DNA from 4 places in the Terribacillus jepli genome. Region 4 is predicted to be linked to each of the others. Evidence: riboswitches for the same ligand, from Rfam matches in the RefSeq annotation. Region 4 holds a riboswitch; each other region holds the start of a gene.
What was found. A riboswitch is a leader RNA that binds a small molecule or an ion and turns the genes downstream of it on or off. The one in region 4 is predicted to bind S-adenosylmethionine.
Positions count from the first base shown of each region.

Region 1: it holds a riboswitch for S-adenosylmethionine, as region 4 does, so the genes downstream of both, AB1K91_RS19315 (hypothetical protein) here and AB1K91_RS08340 (acyl-CoA dehydrogenase family protein) in region 4, are expected to answer to the same signal.
Region 2: it holds a riboswitch for S-adenosylmethionine, as region 4 does, so the genes downstream of both, AB1K91_RS02830 (methionine ABC transporter ATP-binding protein) here and AB1K91_RS08340 (acyl-CoA dehydrogenase family protein) in region 4, are expected to answer to the same signal.
Region 3: it holds a riboswitch for S-adenosylmethionine, as region 4 does, so the genes downstream of both, AB1K91_RS12110 (MetQ/NlpA family ABC transporter substrate-binding protein) here and AB1K91_RS08340 (acyl-CoA dehydrogenase family protein) in region 4, are expected to answer to the same signal.

Region 1 is NZ_JBFEGH010000025.1:7,899-11,095, forward strand. Features, by position in the region: gene AB1K91_RS19310 (cysteine hydrolase family protein) at 1-215, opposite strand, end outside; gene AB1K91_RS19315 (hypothetical protein) at 356-1,321, opposite strand; SAM riboswitch class I at 1,404-1,508, opposite strand; gene AB1K91_RS19320 (delta-aminolevulinic acid dehydratase) at 1,682-2,236, opposite strand; gene AB1K91_RS19325 (DegV family protein) at 2,701-3,197, opposite strand, start outside.
Region 2 is NZ_JBFEGH010000002.1:91,057-94,253, reverse strand. Features, by position in the region: gene gcvH (glycine cleavage system protein GcvH) at 1-67, shown strand, start outside; gene AB1K91_RS02845 (toprim domain-containing protein) at 200-550, shown strand; gene AB1K91_RS02840 (thioredoxin family protein) at 629-868, shown strand; gene AB1K91_RS02835 (hypothetical protein) at 952-1,281, shown strand; SAM riboswitch class I at 1,342-1,443, shown strand; gene AB1K91_RS02830 (methionine ABC transporter ATP-binding protein) at 1,540-2,562, shown strand; gene AB1K91_RS02825 (methionine ABC transporter permease) at 2,555-3,197, shown strand, end outside.
Region 3 is NZ_JBFEGH010000010.1:34,770-37,966, reverse strand. Features, by position in the region: gene AB1K91_RS12115 (methionine ABC transporter ATP-binding protein) at 1-303, opposite strand, end outside; gene AB1K91_RS12110 (MetQ/NlpA family ABC transporter substrate-binding protein) at 316-1,125, opposite strand; SAM riboswitch class I at 1,218-1,325, opposite strand; gene AB1K91_RS12105 (MerR family transcriptional regulator) at 1,892-2,218, opposite strand; gene AB1K91_RS12100 (hypothetical protein) at 2,415-2,555, shown strand; gene AB1K91_RS12095 (glycerophosphodiester phosphodiesterase) at 2,593-3,197, opposite strand, start outside.
Region 4 is NZ_JBFEGH010000006.1:18,299-21,495, forward strand. Features, by position in the region: gene AB1K91_RS08335 (DUF4306 domain-containing protein) at 1-76, shown strand, start outside; gene AB1K91_RS08340 (acyl-CoA dehydrogenase family protein) at 198-1,346, opposite strand; SAM riboswitch class I at 1,420-1,525, opposite strand; SAM riboswitch class I at 1,653-1,755, shown strand; gene AB1K91_RS08345 (LLM class flavin-dependent oxidoreductase) at 1,847-3,197, shown strand, end outside.

The DNA of each region.
Region 1 (3,197 bases), on a different contig from region 4:
ACTTGAATCCCTGCATGTATCTGGAAACCCTCTCCTTCTCCTCCCGCGACGTCTGTATCACGGACGAATAGGATAGCGGCTTCTGCCATTTGCGCTTTGCCGATTACGAGATTGATTTGCTCAATCAGGTTCTCTTTGCGATAGACAGGTCTTTCTCCCGATCCACCGTCAATCAGTGCCTGTTGTGCGTCAATAATCAGTAGTGCTTGCTTCAAGAACATCTCTCCTTAGTTTTTCGCTAATACCTTCCCGCTTTGCGTCTTGTATGCTTGTTTTCTCTGTTTCATACCGAACCGCCTCCTTTATCTGATAACTTCAGTATAAAGTAAAACAAACGGGAATGGGGGAATATTCCTTAGAACTGTAATTCCTTGCTCCGCCAGAGATAGGTCTGGATCAGCTGATGGGTATCCTCCAAATCCTTCACCGAGACTACCTGTGTTGTCTTGTCCAGATGCTCGATCGGGATGTTCAGGATGCTTACCGGAATCTTAGTGGACAGTTTCTTATAGCGATGTCGGAACAGGAATTCCAATTGAAACGGGATATCATGCGCAATAGCCAAATCGACCAGCTGATTTTTCAGCGTCTGATTGATTGGTATCGTCTTGTCTGCCACTTTGATTGCAACACCACTGCCCAGTTCGATTGCCCCTCGGTTCTTATGCGCGATTCTTTGACGGGGCACGGACCCGATGTAGAAAGCTGCTTCGCCTTCGAGCTGACTGGCAAGATATTTTTTGTTATGGAATGGAAAGAAGATGATGGTGATTTCCCCTTCAGATGTGTCCCATTGCTGCAAAAGCTTAATGGCAATCGCCGGAGCTATCTTATTATCCAGCCCTTTCCCGACCACCCGGCCGCTCACTTCATCACCCAGATACAAGAAGTCATCGAATAAAGTCACGTGGTCGCCTGGTTCCACACCCATTTCACGTGCATCATTCGCTGAGTTGGCTCCGATATCGATGACAGCGGCGTGTTGCTCTGCTTCACCTGCCATAACCACACCGCCCAGCAGTCCATTTTTTGTCTCCACTTGAACCGCCTGACCTTGGACATATGTTAAGGAGAAATAATTTGCGTCTGCTACGAGCGATCCTGATTCTGTAATGGATGTCACCACATAGATCTCTTCTTTCACCTCTGCCAGCAAGGTGATTTTGGGCGTATACTTTTCTCCATGTTTACGGACAATAAGATTCCCCCTGCTGTCGAAGTGCATCTTATCCGCAAACGGTGTGATTTTATCGACGATTTGTGAAACAAACGATTGATTGTACCCTTTGTACTTTGACAATTCCCGAATCAATTCGAACATGTTGCCTTCCCCTTTCTAATGGGCAGCGGGACAAATACAAAAGCCTCTCGGACAAAGATGCGTCGAGAGGCTTCCTCTATTCATCTTATCTGCCGGTTATGAACCGATGGAATTAGCACAGTGTCTGTAGTCAGATCTGCTGCTGAGGCTTCGCAGGGCCATATCCCTCCACCTCTCTGGATAAGAAACATATACAGTTTTCAGAAAGTTTATCATTCTGTTCAAGGATTGTCAATATACCTTATCTGATTACTCGGAATAAGGATGCAAAAATGGACCTTACTCCAGAGAATGTAATACAATCGTTACAGCTATATCTTAGGAAATAGCCTTAAACTTCTCATATTTCGGCTTTTCTTGTCAGTTAGTAAAATTATTATACATATTAGTTTCAGAATCAATGGATCTTGCAATTTGGAATGCATCTTCTTGACTTCTCCTGTTACTTATAAGCTCATAAAAGAACGTTAACACGAACATCAAATTTGCATTTCCATCTATGTAATCATCAGGGGCGATATACGCTTTACATCCTTTCTTTAGAAAAGCTTTGGCTAAAGAATCCTTTCCCAGAGTACAACCACACCCAATCACATTTAACCCTTCGACAACTGCGTATTTACGGACATGTTCATCGTCAAAGAATCTTCCTTTTGGTTCATTAACTTCATAGATCGAATTTTCTAATTCAGGAACACAAAATTTCCCTTCTTCTCCATGAAAATTAAGTATGAGATAATTTGTATCCAAAACCCTATCCTCACCGGACAACACTTCCACAAGATCATTCGGCCTTCCTACATAGTGTACATAAACCCTGGCTCCAAAGTACTCCAAAGCTAATCTCATAGCTAAAGATTCAGTATCGCAATCAGGTCCAATAACAAGGGTGACAACAAACTCCGGTTTACTCATATTTGCCTCCTGGATTGGTTTTCCTCAATAAGTATATCTTTCCGTCACAAAGTGAGTTGGTATTTTATGGTATAATATCATATCCACATGGATAGTAACACATTTTTCAATTATATTTGAAAAGGATGATCTGAATGAGTTGGGAAGCAAAACGCACCATCGCTGTCTTATTTATTGCAATCCCCCTTTTATTTGCGCTTTGGCTGTGCTTTAACAGCAATCTATTAATCTCGGAAGGATGGAGTATCAGTGATGGATATGTAATGTCCCGGACTTTAATAATCATATTCACACTGTATCTATTCACAAAGATTGGATTTGTCTTGTTTAAAAGTACGGAAAAGAAGTAGTTTTAGACTCACAATTATCACGCTTCAAAAAATAAACGACTAAGCAAAACAAACCTCGGACAGCTAAACTGTTGCCGAGGTTTTTATCTACTTGATTAACTGTGTTGATGATTTCTAGATCGAATATTCAGCTGGCATCCAACTGGCGCCAACACCGCCTCGTCCAAAGTGGATGGCCATGACAGAACTTATTTCATTGCTGATGAATACTTCTGCTTTATTACCATATGTTTTCATTGCATCCTTTAGCTCAGTGGCAAGGTCAATGGAATTCACATGTGTGATTCGGACAATCTGTTTTCCAGACTGTTCTATATCGCTTTTTAATCTATCCAGCATCCATTTTAGCAAACGTTTCTTCGTGCGGACCTTTCCCATAACTTCCAGCTTCGCGTTTTCCAATCCGACAATTGGTTTTATATGCAATAAGTTGCCGATCCTAGACGCAGTTTTTGAAATTCGACCAGTACGCACCAGCGTTGTCAGATCATTTATCGTAAGGTACAGCTGACTGTGAGAACGGTAAAATTCGATGGCTTTCAATATTTCATCGATTGTTTTACCTTGTTCCATGAGCTGACAAACTTTTAGGACAATATTTTCTGCTCCGA
Region 2 (3,197 bases), on a different contig from region 4:
CGACGAAGCAGCTTATGAAAGCCTGCTTTCGGTTGAGGATTACGAAGGAAGAATCAAAGAGGATTAATTTTTGCTGCCCTTGTTGGCAAGGGCAGCGGTTTCCTTTCATATACTATGGCAAGCTTTATTGCTAAGCTGCCTTCATTCGGAGCGCGGGCAAGGAAGCAATCAAATATCGATCAGAATAGGTGATGCCAGTATGGGTGATGAACAAAAGGTCATTATCGTGGAAGGGCGCTCGGACAAAGAGCAGATTAAGAAAATCATCGATGAGGATGTGACGATCATCTGCACCAATGGTACATTGGGCATCGAGCGGCTGGAACAGCTGTTGTATGACTATGACTTGGATCACAAGCAAGTATATATCATGGTGGATGAGGACAGTGCTGGGCATAAGCTGAGGAAACAGCTGGCCCGAGAGCTTCCACATGCCCAGCATATCTACGTAGACAGAACCTATCGAGAGGTAGCGGCGACCCCGGCACCTGAATTGGCCACGGCCTTGCTTAGCAGAAGCATCATGGTGCATCCATTCTTCCTCGCCTGAAGAAAGAAGGGATGAATTATCAACGTCATCGAAAAAGAGGTCCAGGGAGTCATCGGGCAGGAACAGGCAAGGATATTTGTGCACACGCCGTTTTGCGGCACATGCCAGCTTGCCGAAAAAATGCTCCTGACAGTCGAGACTGTGACGGGCCAGGAATATTATCATAAACTGAACGCCTCTCTATTTCCTGATTTCATGCAGGAATATCAGATTGAAAGCGTCCCTTGTCTCATTATCTTCAAACAAGGAAAAGTTCAGGAAAAAATATATGCGTTTCATTCCGTCCAGCATATGCTGGCGAAAACGCTGGATGAATAAACAGCTTTCCAAATGGAAAGCTGTTTTTTCTTGCAGGAAATTTGGTGACTTGGAGCCAAATACAAAGCAAGGGGGGATGGAGCATGATCATCGAAGAATTGAAAAAGCTCAAGCAACAGATCGAAGCTAGGGAGGATCTGTTGCCTTTATGCAACGACAAACGGCTGAAGGTCTTCATTGAATGGGAAGATGACCATTTCGATTTGCATATTGATAGAAGCAGTCTGACGACACCAGCTTCAAAGCCTTATGGATTTTTGCATATTCGTACAGATGAACAGACACTTCATCAGCTCCTTGCCGGCGAGGTCCAGCTTCGCAGTATATGTAACAGGCAAGTTGTGGAAGGGGATTACCAGCATATTCTTCTTGTGGAAGCTCTCTTGTTTCTGGGAGCCGGAGCCAGACTGTAATATATGTTGACAGAACTTTGTACTAGTGCTAAACTCCTTTTTAGCAATCATATATAAAAACTCTTATCCAGAGTGGCGGAGGGACTGGCCCGATGAAGCCCGGCAACCACAGGTTTTCCTGTATGGTGCCAATTCCTGCAGGGAAACCTGTACAGATGAGAGAACAATTTTCGCACATAAAACCGCGTCTTTTTGTTCTCATGACAAAAAGACGCTTTTTTATATTTGCAGAGCAACACGAGGAAGGAGGAGCGGATATTGATCACCATCAAAAACCTCTCCAAAATATATCGCACAAAAAAACAGAATATTACAGCAGTCGATCAGCTTGACCTCACGATAGAGTCTGGTGAGATTTTCGGTGTGATCGGGTATAGCGGCGCTGGTAAAAGTACCTTCGTACGCTTGTTGAACCGTCTCGAAGAACCGACTGCCGGTGAAATAATCATCAATGGCAAGGACATCGTCAAACAGCATAAAAATGAACTCCGACTTGCCAGACAAGAAATAGGGATGATTTTTCAGCACTTCAATTTGCTGTGGTCCCGTACGGTACACCAGAACATCGCCTTTCCGTTGGAGATAGCAGGTGTGCCAAAGAAAGAAAGAAAAACCAAAGTCGATCGATTGATTGAACTGGTCGGATTGAAAGGACGCGAAAATGCCTATCCATCACAATTAAGCGGCGGACAGAAGCAGCGGGTCGGCATTGCAAGAGCGCTCGCTAACGATCCAAAAGTGCTGCTATGTGATGAAGCGACATCAGCATTGGACCCGGAAACGACAGATAGCATCCTTGATTTGCTGGTAGACATCAACAAACGGCTTGGTTTGACCATCGTAATGATTACGCACGAAATGAACGTAATCCGCAAAATCTGCCACCGTGTTGCCGTAATGGATACAGGCAAGGTCGTGGAAGCAGGCGACGCAGCGCATGTATTCCAAAATCCGCAGCAAGCGATCACGAAGCGCTTTGTTCAGCAGCTTGATGGAAGTGAGCAATATGAATCCTTATCGGCGGCCGCGCTGAAAGAAGGGTCAGGAACGATCGTGAAGCTTTCCTTCTCCGGCGAAAATGTCAACCAGACAGTTGTCAGCCATACTGCGAAACAATTCGATGTGGATATCAATATCCTTCAAGGGAATGTACTGCAGACACAAACCGGTGCAGTCGGAAGTCTGTTTTTGCAGCTTGTGGGCAGTGAAGCGGAAGTGGAGAAGGCACTGGACTTCATCCGCAGTGCAAATGTGAAAGCGGAGGTGCAGGAACTTGTTTGAGAAATGGTTTCCGAATGTAGATATAGCAGATTTGAACACAGCCATCTACGAGACATTCTATATGACGATCCTATCTTTGATCGGTACTTTCATCATCGGCATCATCCTTGGACTTTTACTTTATCTGACTAGTAAAGGGAAGCTGTGGGAAAACAAAATCGTCTATTGGATCGTGGCGGCGGTAGTCAACGTATTCCGTGCCATTCCATTCATCATCCTGATTTTGCTGCTGTTCCCATTCACCGATTTTATCGTCGGCACGATCCGCGGACCGGAGGCAGCATTGCCTGCACTTATCATCGGGTCTGCACCTTTCTATGCGCGGCTTGTGGAGATTGCGCTGAAAGAAGTGGACAACGGGGTAATTGAAGCTGCCAAGGCAATGGGTGCGAAAAACAGTACGATCATGTTCAAGGTATTGCTGAAAGAATCCATGCCGGCGCTTGTCTCAGGTATTACGGTAACAGCGATCGCCCTTATCGGATCTACAGCAGTAGCTGGTGTGATCGGCGCAGGCGGATTAGGCGATTTCGCTTACTTCTACGGTTTCCAGCGCCGGCAGTTCGATGTCGTATTCATCTGTACGCTATTGATTGTCATCGTGGTATTCGTCTTCCAATTTATTGGAGACTTGA
Region 3 (3,197 bases), on a different contig from region 4:
CTCGTATACTGTTGCTGTCGTCAGCAGATTAAAATGCTGAAATATCATGCCGATCTTCCCTCTAGCCTTACGAAGCTGCGATTTCTTTAGTTTGGTTAGATCTACACCGTCGATGAATACTTCCCCTTCAGTCGGACGCTCCAGTAAATTGGCACAGCGGATCAGGGTACTTTTCCCTGCTCCGCTGAATCCGATCACGCCATAGATTTCACCTTTATTGATTTTCAAGGAGACGTCTTTCAACGCCTCCACCTTTTTCTTGCCGGTGGTAAAGGTTTTCGATACATTTTTTAGTTCAATCATAGTGATTCCCCCTTACCAGCTTGGAACGACGGATCCTTTGAATTCATCTTCCACAAACTGTTTTACTTCATCAGACTGGTAGATTTCTTGAAGCTTTTTCACGATTTCATCGTCCTTGTTCGCTGATCTGACAACGAAGTAGTTGGACCACGGGTTGTTTTCTGATTCCTCTGCAAAGATAGCATCATCATTGATATTCAAGTCAGCACCCATCGCAAAGTTTGTGTTGATTGCCGCTGCTGCTACTTCCGGAAGCTGGGCTGGAAGCTGGGATGCATCCAATTCAACGATTTCCAGATTCAACGGATTCTCTACGACATCTTTGGCCGTTGCAGAGTTCTCAGCCTCAGGATCCACCTTCAATATTCCTGCTGTCTCAAAGAGTTTCAATGCACGGTATTCGTTGGCAGGATCATTCGGTACAGCGATTTTGTCGCCCTCTTTCAATTCGGAAACATCAGATATCTTATCTGTATAAATACCCATCGGGAACGTAAGCGTTTTGAATACTTCTTCCAATTCATAACCTTGATTCTTCACTTGATCCTCCAGGAAAGGAAGTGTCTGATAGCTATTTGCATCCAGACTTCCGTCATCCAATGCACTGTTTGGTGTATTGTAATCATTAAAAGTCTTTATTTCGACATCGATGCCTTCATCTGCAGCGAGTTCTTGTACTTTTTCCATCACTTGCTCATGCGGGCCGCCGCTGACGCCGACCAATATTTTGTCATCTGCCAGGGCAGCAGATTTATCATTGCCGCATGCCGCTAAGAATAATGCTAATAATCCGATAAGTCCAAAGCTTAAGATTTTTTTCATGTTGCTCTCCCCTTTTTCTTCGCTGTTATCAACTACAATAAAAAAGCGCCTCTCTGGATTAAGAGAGGCGCATGTATATGTATGCACTAATTCTCTTATCTCTCAGTACGGCTAGTCGCCGTCTGCAGGAATTAGCACCTGATCACTGATCTGGTTGCCGGGCTTCATAGGACCTGTTCCTCCGCCGCTCTTGATAAGAATTTCATTATACTTTTGTTGTTGATCTGTTTGTTACTTTACCTTCCAATCTTAACATTGTCAATATAATTTCAAAAATTATAGAAAAATTGTTTCGTTGCCTTATAGGCAAGATGGGGGAGAACCGTATAAATGCAGCTATTTTGTTTGGCTACACAGACAGTATGGTTCACGTTAACATGATTACATTGGATTAAAACAAACGATTGATCAAGCTGCAGCAGACGACAGGATTCTGCTCCTTTTCCATGTCAATCTTGAGTTGAATGACGAACTCCCCCCCTGGATAGGACGGCCATTATCATATATTGAGATTGTTTGTGAAAGACTTGCGATCAAAAAGGATTGACAGTCCATTTCATCACCTAACAACGAATAGCCCGGAAAAGATGAACAAAGATCAGCAGCACTTTCCATTCATCCTCGGTAAAGATTATCGAGAACCAGTCGCGGAATCACAAAACGCAGTGAAATCATGTATTGAACTTCCCAAGCAATGTTAAAAAGCCGGATGACAGACATCCGGCCCACTGTGTACAAGGCCTCCCAACACATAAGTACACCATATCTATTCTCTTTGTATACCAAAGCGGGCATTGATTTGACCTCGCAGCATTTGCTGGCGGCTCTCTCGTTCCGCTTCCTTCCTTTTGTCCCTCAGCATCTGCTGGCGAATTTCGAAGGTTTGCACACCCTCTTCCCTTTTGTTGGCGATTTCGATCAATTGCTCTACATCTGAAAAAGAGTACTTGCGATTCCCCTTCGCTGAACGTTCCGGAAAAATGAGCTTGCGTTCCTCGTAATAACGAATTTTACGTTCGGTCAGACCAGTCAGCTCGCTCACAATGCCGATTGTGATCACTTTCCTGTTCTTATAAGAAGGCTCATTACTCATCTGTTCACCTCATCACCATGTGCTGTTACTTTATATTATACCGAAATTATCCCAGCATCCCAGCGTTATGTTAGGAAACCTAACAAACAATAAAAAAGTTCGTCAGCATCGCTTACACGTTTGATGCATCGTAATTTGGATATATGTATACTGAGCGTAACAGTGAAATAAGAGACCAGAAAGGAGCGTCATGCACGTGGCATATGATCAGGAAGCCCTTGATTTAGCCCAACAGATTGTTGAACTCGACTTGAAGCGCGATGAGTGCTGGGAGAATCTTGCAGCACTTGCTGGAGATAGAGCATTCGAACTACTTCGACTCGTTCAGAATAGATGACACGCAAAAGGAGACCTGAAATAAAGGTCTCCTTTCCTCATCTCACATAATTCGGATAATCCGTGATGATACCATCGACACCTGCACGGATAAGCGGCTGAACTTCTCCCGGCGCCCGGACTGTCCATGGCATGATACGCATTGCGCGTGAATGGATCCTGCCGACCAAGGTGTCATCAAGTGTCACATTAGTGAAATGGGTATTTACATAATCTGCATAAGCAGCAATTTTATCAAGCTTACGATTAGTAAGATCTGCACTTCTTGATGTCAGCACACCAAGCGGCACGTGCGGCAGAAGCTGCGAAAGATAAGCGACCGATCCGAAATTGAATGATTGCAGGATAACTTCTTCATGCAGCACATTAGCCAGTTCATACCGCTCCAGTAATTCCGCGCAAGCTTCCTCCACTCCGTCATAAAGTTCCGGCGATTTCAGTTCGATGAGGAACTTTGTCTTTCCCTTATACCGTTTTATTACATCCTCCAGGAGAGGGATACGCTGTCCCTCATATACGGAATCATATCCACCGCCAACATCATAGTCCTGCAAAGAAGCAAAGGCAAGGTCCTTCACATATACGGTCTCTTTTGGAGCATTGGCTGCCGTACGATTGACGGACGTATCATGTATCACGACAA
Region 4 (3,197 bases):
CTCTTTTTTATTCATGGGGCTATTCTTAACTATATATGGCGGCGTTTCAATCGCTAGAAATCGTCGTACAGCTTAATGGAAGAAGCCGCCTATACTCATAAGGCGGCTTCTTCCTTGTTTTAGGGAGTGTCGTAAAGGGAATAAAGGACGCTTTGCTCCTATGCCGATTGTTGGATGCAAGGACAAAAAAATTGTTATTATTTCAATGCATGATCAGCCAGCGTATAAACAACTGCATCATCCGTCGGAGGATTATGCAAACCTGCCCGTACATCCCGGAAGTGTCGCTGTAAAGGATTATTAGCAGATAAACTTCTGGCGCCAGCGATTCGCATGCAAAGATCAACAACATGATTCGCATTATTCGTGACTATGTGTTTTGCGGCTGCCAGATCTGGACTCATTGCGGATCTTTTTTCTGGGTAATCGATCCACTTCCTGGCGGTCGCATAAAGAACTTCCCTGGCATTGAAGAGAGCTAGTTCTATTTCACCGATTTTCCTTCTGACCTCCGGGACTTCCTTGATTGGACCAGGCAAGGAAGCAGGTCGTAATTCGGATGCAAACTGAATTGTATAATCTCTTGCAGCTGCAGCAATACCGAGATAAACAGCTGCGATTTGCAAGTACCAGCCTCTTGGAGTTACTGTACCTTTGTTTTCTTCCACAAGCAGCGCCTCTTGATCCACGAGTACATCATCCAATATGATGTCGTCACTCCTTGTGCCTCTCATCGCGATACTGTCCCAAGTTTCCTCCACAGCGACACCTTCCAAGGAATGATCAATCAAAAAGAAGCCTTTGTTGCCGGAAGGGTGAATCGTCGCCGTGACAATGCTATAGTCCAATGCTGCAGCTATCGAAGCAAAGGATTTGCGTCCATTGATTTTCCATTTTGTTCCTTCCGAACTTGCGATAGTGGTAGGAGCCGCTCCTCTTGAAGGGCTGCCGGTAGCGTTTTCCGTCTGTGCTAAATTCAGCAGAATCTTATCGTGCACGATTTTATAGCTTAGATCTTGAAAGCTATGTTCATCCCACTTCCGGTTTTCGGCATTTTCCAAAATGACACCAAGCTGCCAGCCGAATGACAGGGCTGTTGCAGCATCTCCTTGGGCAAGTATTTCTTGGATCTGTAAGTACTCTGAGAGATTCAATCCTTTGCCGCCATATTCTGGAGGGACAGTCAATGACAAAAAGTTGCTTTCTTTTAAAGCTTGGAAGTTTTCGTACGGAAATTCACCGGTTGAATCAGTATGGGCGGCACGTTCTTTAAACATTGCAGCTAATTTTATTGCTTGCTGTTTCACTTGATCGAACAATTCAGTTTTTTCGGCAGTCTCTCGCATCTTCATTCTCCTCATCCAATAAAATAAAAAACCTCTTTCTAAGAGAAAGAGGATACGTTTATGTACATATTCTCTCTCATCTCTCAGACATATCTGTCTGCTGGAATTAGCACCTTGCTTTGTTAAAGCGGTTGCTGCAGGGTCGCAGGACCAGTTCCTACCCTGACTCTAGATAAGTGATTCATTAGGTTGTCGGCATAAATATAAATCATTAAACAGAATGTTGTCAATTATCAAATTAGTTTCAAAAACTCGATTGACAGGTAGAGGACTGTCCTGTATATTGAGCTTTAATTCAATAAGCATTTCTTATCCAGAGAGGTGGAGGGACTGGCCCTTTGAAGCCTCGGCAACAGACTGCTGCAGTACTGTGCCAATTCCAGCAAGCTACTAGCTTGAAAGATGAGAAGAGAGTGGACGTTGTACGCCTGCGTCGGCTCAGCCAGACCTCTTCTTATCCGAGAAGGGGTCTTTTATTTGTAAAAATGGAGGGATAAAAAGTGGGAAAACAAATCATTCTGAATGCATTTGATATGAATAGTGCGATGCACAATTCGCATGGGTTATGGAAGCACCCAGAGAGTAAGCGGCATCGGCAATATAAGGATTTGGATTATTGGATTGATCTGGCGAAGCTATTGGAGCGCGGCAAGTTCGATGCGATTTTCTTTGCAGATGTTCTGGGTGTATACGATGTCTATCGTAATAGTAAAGCTCCTTCTATACGGGACGGCCTGCAGGTTCCGTTGAACGACCCTGCTTTATTGGTTTCAGCGATGGCCAGTGTCACAGAGAATTTAGGTTTCGCGGTCACGGTAAGCACTACATATGAACCGCCATTTGGGAATGCTCGGCGTTTTTCCACATTGGATCATCTGACAAAGGGGAGAGTTGCTTGGAATGTCGTGACCTCGTATCTTCCAAACGCTGCCCGCAATTTTGGTTTGACCGACATGATCAAGCACGATGAGCGGTATGGGATTGCCGATGAATTCTTAGACGTTTCTTATAAGCTATGGGAAAGGAGCTGGGAGGAAGATGCAGTTGTGGAAGATCAGGAAAACCAAGTATTAATAGACCCTGAAAAGGTACATGAAATACATCATGAGGGTCATTATTTCCAAGTCGAGGGACCGCATTTGAGTGAGCCTTCTCCGCAACGGACTCCGGTAATCTATCAAGCAGGTACATCTGAGCGCGGACGGGAATTTGCTTCCAAGCATGCGGAATGTGTATTCGTGGGAGGTCCTACCCCAGATCGCATCCGTTATTATGCAGATGATATAAGGGAGAGGGCTGCTAAGCATGGACGGAATCCAGATCATCTGAAAATCTTCTCCTTCCTAAGCGTTATTGTAGCGAAAACAACAGAAGAAGCGCAGCACAAGTACCAGGAATACACGAGTCATTGGAGCTCTGATGCAGCCAAGGCGCAATTTGGTGCAAGCGGCTATGATATTGCTGAATACGAAGAACTAGATCCTGACGAGCCGTTTACATACGGCAAATCAACAGAAGGAGGTCACTATAAGGCAGCCTCGTTGACGAAAGATGCATCCAGGCAACTGACAGTAGGAGAAGCATTAAAGCGATTTGATACACCTGATGAGAGTTTGATAGTAGGGAATCCGGTAGAGGTGGCAGATGCAATTCAGCTTCAATTCGAAGAGTCAGGAGTGGACGGGTTTAATTTGAATCATCTTGTTACACCAGGGGATCTGGAGTCCTTTATTGATCTGGTTATTCCGATTCTTCAAGAACGCGGACTATATAAACAATCCTATAAACCAGGAACATTGAGAGAGAAATTGTTTGACTATGAATCAAGCAGACTGCCGTCTGGACATCCTG